Regions from separate parts of the Actinoplanes awajinensis subsp. mycoplanecinus genome, predicted to be linked through region 2. Evidence: riboswitches for the same ligand, from Rfam matches in the RefSeq annotation. Region 2 holds a riboswitch; the other holds the start of a gene.

Region 1 (2,184 bases), on a different contig from region 2:
GGCGCCGTCGATCACGTGCCGCAGGATGCCGGGTTCGCCGCGGAGGCGGAGCACCTGACCCTTGATCGGCCGGATCGGCAGGCCGGTGAGGGCGGCGGTGCCACAGCCGGCCGCGACAACAACGGTGTCTTCCTCCAACTCGGACAGATCGGAGATCACGGCTTTCTTCCAGCGCGAATCCAGGATCGCCCGGAGGCGGGCGACGACCCGCCGCGGATCCACCTGCCGCTCGGTCGGTGCATAGGCGCCGGCCCGGATCCGCGGCGACAGCGCCGGCTCCCGGTCCCGCACCTGTGACCCGGTCAGCGGCGACAGTTTCTGGTGCTTCCACTCCCGCGCCATCTCGGCCACGTCGTCGGCGGTCAGCGCGACCCCGAGCGTCCCCACCTCGTCGTAGCCCACGTCACCGAGCGACGCGGCGAACGCCGGCCACAGCCGGTTGGACGCGTCAAGAAGCCGCTCCAGCTGCGGAAACTCGAAGAGCGACTCACCGCCCGGCGCGAGCATCCCGGCGGCGACGTGCCACGCTCCGGCGGATCCGTCCGGCGCCGGGTCATAAACGGTGACGTCCGCCCCGCGCCGCAGCAGTTCCGCGCCGATCGCCAGCCCGATGATCCCGCCGCCGACGATCCCGACCCGCTGGCCGTTCTTGTCAGGGCCGCGCTTGCCAAGGCCGCTGCTCATGTCAGGGCCGCCAGGAACGCCGCGGCCTGGCCGCGCGGGTCGACGGCGAAGGCGGAGACGGCCGCGATCCCGTGCGCGTGCTTGGCCAGCAGCCCCGCCCGTTCCAGGATGATGCCGCCGATCGCCAGCACCGGCACGCCCGGGACGGCGGCGGCCACGACCGCTATCCGGTCCGGGCCGAGGGGCGGTGGCAGGCCGTCTTTTGTGGAGGTCTCAAAGGCCGGACCCACCCCGAGGTACGTCGCGCCACTCGCGACCGCGGCCCGTGCCGCCTCCGGGGTACGACAGGTCGCCCCGACCACCAGGTCCGGCCCGAGCACCCGGCGCACCACGTCGACGGGCAGGTCGTCGGCGCCCACGTGCACGCCGTCCGCGCCGGCCGCGAGCGCCACCCCGATCCGGTCGTTGACCAGGCACATCGCGCCCGCCGCCCGGCAGATCGGGATCGCTTCGAGGGCCAGCGCATAGGCCTGCGCGTCGGTGGTCTTGACCCGGATCTGCACGGCGACACCCGGCTGGGCCACCCCGCGCACGACGTCGATCGAGTCGGTGATGACATGCAACCTGGGGAATGCTTGCCTAGATCCAAACAAAGCGTCCACGACGCACTCCTCCCTGCGCCGGCATTACCCGGATCAGGTTCTACGGTCGGAGGCCGCTTCAGCCTCCCTCTCAGCCCGGTGCCCGGACTCCCGTGGGTTTCTTGTAACCGGACCATAACCGGTCCGTGATGGAGTTGGCTAGCGCACATCCCAGACGGGTTCCGGCACCTCGACCACCTCGTTGTCCGCTCTGAACAGCACGAAACGATCGAAGGACCTGGTGAACCAGCGGTCGTGGGTGACAGCTATCACGGTGCCGTCGAACGCCTTCAAACCCTCTTCGAGAGCCTCCGCCGAAGCCAGGTCCAGGTTGTCGGTCGGCTCGTCGAGCAGCAACAACGTCGCACCGGACAGCTCCAGCAGCAGCACCAGGAACCGGGCCTGCTGTCCACCGGAGAGGGTGCCGAACCGCTGGTCGCCCTGCGCGCCAAGCTCGTACCGGCTGAGCGCCTTCATGGCGCCGGCCCGGTCCACACCGGAACGGTGCTCGTCACCCCGCCAGAGGATCTCGATCAGCGTCTTCTCGACAAGTTCGGGCCGGTCGTGGGTCTGCGAGAAGTGACCGGGCCGGACCCGCGCGCCGAGTCGCGCCACCCCGTTGTGCTTGACGTGGGCCAGCGGCGCGCCGTCGACCGGCTGGTGCTCCAGGTCGGGTTCGGTGCCGCCGGCCGCGAGCAGCCGCAGGAAGTGCGACTTGCCGGAACCGTTCGCGCCGAGCACCGCGACCCGGTCGCCGTACCAGATCTCCAGGTCGAACGGGAACGTCAGGTTCTCCAGCTCGACCTGCTGGCAGATCACCGAGCGCTTGCCGGTGCGGCCGCCGCGCAGGTTCATCCGTACCGACTGCTCCTTGGGCGGCAGCGGCGGCGGGCCGGCCTCCTCGAACTTGCGCAGCCGG
Region 2 (2,184 bases):
CGGCGAGATGATCAGCGCGGTGGCGAACGCCGCGCTGATCAACGCCACCATGTAGACGTCCTTCTGGAACGCGGTGGCGTTCGGGAAACCACTGGAGAACGGCAGGGTCAGCAGGAAGGCGAAGAGGATCTGCACGCCGGTCTGGGTGACCCGCAGCTCCTGCAACAGGTCGGCGAAGTTGCGGTCCCATCGCTGCTTCTCGGACTCATGAGGGGAACGGGGTTTCTCGGCGGCCATGCCGCGCGAGGTTGCCCAGTTCCGGCCATGGTCAAACGCCGATGCGTGCCAGCACGGCGTCGCCCAGCTCCTTCGGCGCCTGCTCGGGCACCCAGTGGCTGACCCCACGCATCGCCACCAGCTGGTAGTCGGCGGCCACCCAGTCCGCGGTGCGCAGCGCGGCGGTCAGCCCGACCACACCGTCCTGGTCGCTCCACACGTACGTGGTCGGCACGGTGATCTCGCCGAGGTCGGCGACGTCCGCGTTGTCGAACGCGCGGTACCAGTTCAGCGCGGCGGTCATCCGGCCCGGCTCGCGCATGGCCTTGACGTACAGGTCGGCGCGGAACCCGATGGCACCCAGCATCCGGCGCATCACCAGGGCACCACCGCCGAGCAGCAGCTTCTCGGCGATCGCGCTGCGGAACACCTGGAAATACCAGAACCGGGCCTGCTGCGACGGCCGGACCCGCAGCGCCAGCAGCATCGCCCGTGGGTGCGGCACCGAGATCGCGGTCAGCGTGCGCACCCGCTCCGGGTGCCGGCCGGCCACCAGCCAGGCCACCTGCGCGCCCCAGTCGTGCCCGACCAGGTGCACCGACTCCAGCCCGAGGCTGTCCAGCACCGCGACCACGTCGGCCACCGCCTCGCCGATCCGGTACGACGACACCCCGGACGGCCGCGCGCCGGGCGAGTACCCCCGCTGGTCCAGCGCGTACGTCCGGAGCCCGGCCGCGTGCAACCGCGGTGACAGCGGCTCGAACTCCCGGCTGTCCTGCGGGAAACCGTGCAGCAGAAGCACCGGCTGCCCGTCCTCGGGACCACCCTCGGTCACCTCGAACGTCAGCCCCCGGGCCTTGACCTCCATGTGACGCTCCCTCCCCTGTGCTGCACGGACACCAGGTGTTAGCGTCATCGAAGCACATCCAACGAGGATTGTTCGCGTCAGCGGACGAGCTTCGATCCGACAGGGGAGCGCACAGCGCTGAGAGTGCGGCCATGCCGCAGACCCTCGTACCTGATCTGGGTAATGCCAGCGCAGGAAGTTCGGTCTTCTCCAGCCGCGTCATGCCCGGGCACCGCTGCCCGCGCCTGGCGTGCGTCTCCTCCCCGCATCCGCTGGGAGGCAAGCATGACAACGAACTCCACCAATCCGAATAGATGGCGAACGATCGACATCGTCATCGCCTCGGTCATCGCCGTCGCGTTCGGCGTGATCTTCTGGGCCTGGGACGCCGTCTGGGCCGCCACCGAGAACGCGTTCCTGTTCTTCCCGCCCGCGCAGGCGATCCTGTACGGCATGTGGTTCCTGCCCGCCGTGCTCAGCGGGCTGATCATCCGTAAGCCGGGCGCGGCGTTCTTCACCGAGACGGTCGCCGCGATCATCTCGGCGCTGCTCGGCAACAAGTGGGGCGCCACCGTGATCATCCAGGGGGCGGCGCAGGGCCTGGGCGCGGAGCTGGCGTTCGCGCTGTTCCGCTACCGGGTCTTCACGCTGCCGACCGGCATGCTCGCCGGTTTCCTGGCCGGCCTGGTCGCCGCGGTCTTCGACTGGTACGTCTGGACCTACACCTACGCGCTGTGGAACTACCGGGTGCCGTACGCCCTGTTCACCGTGGTCAGCGCGACCGTGCTGGCCGGGGCCGGCGCGTGGCTGCTGGTCCGGGCCCTGGCGCCGACCGGCGTCCTGGACCGGTTCGAAGCGGGCCGCGAGCGGGCATTGATCTAGCTCATGGGTGAGGTTCAGCTCCGGGGGTTCGGGTGGCGGCACGCTGGTCGCCGCGCCTGGGCCGTTCGCGGGCTGGACCTGCAGATCCGGCACGGCGAGCGGGTGCTTCTGCTGGGTCCCTCCGGGGCCGGCAAGAGCACCCTGCTCGCCGCGCTCGCCGGGCTGCTGCCGGAGGACTCCGGCGAGGCCGAGGGCACCATCGAGATCGACGGGCTGGAGCCGCGCAAGGCCCGGGACCG

Evidence for each region. A riboswitch is a leader RNA that binds a small molecule or an ion and turns the genes downstream of it on or off. The one in region 2 is predicted to bind thiamine pyrophosphate.
Region 1: linked by a shared signal. The riboswitch ahead of ADL15_RS25430 (thiamine phosphate synthase) and the one ahead of ADL15_RS00850 (ECF transporter S component) in region 2 are both predicted to bind thiamine pyrophosphate.

Annotation. Positions count from the first base shown of each region.
Region 1 is NZ_LLZH01000257.1:83,925-86,108, reverse strand. It holds gene thiO (glycine oxidase ThiO) at 1-684, opposite strand, end outside; gene ADL15_RS25430 (thiamine phosphate synthase) at 681-1,247, opposite strand; TPP riboswitch at 1,280-1,390, opposite strand; gene ADL15_RS25425 (ABC-F family ATP-binding cassette domain-containing protein) at 1,425-2,184, opposite strand, start outside.
Region 2 is NZ_LLZH01000001.1:189,811-191,994, forward strand. It holds gene ADL15_RS00840 (DUF6328 family protein) at 1-237, opposite strand, end outside; gene ADL15_RS00845 (alpha/beta fold hydrolase) at 269-1,084, opposite strand; TPP riboswitch at 1,176-1,279, shown strand; gene ADL15_RS00850 (ECF transporter S component) at 1,349-1,945, shown strand; gene ADL15_RS00855 (ABC transporter ATP-binding protein) at 1,949-2,184, shown strand, end outside.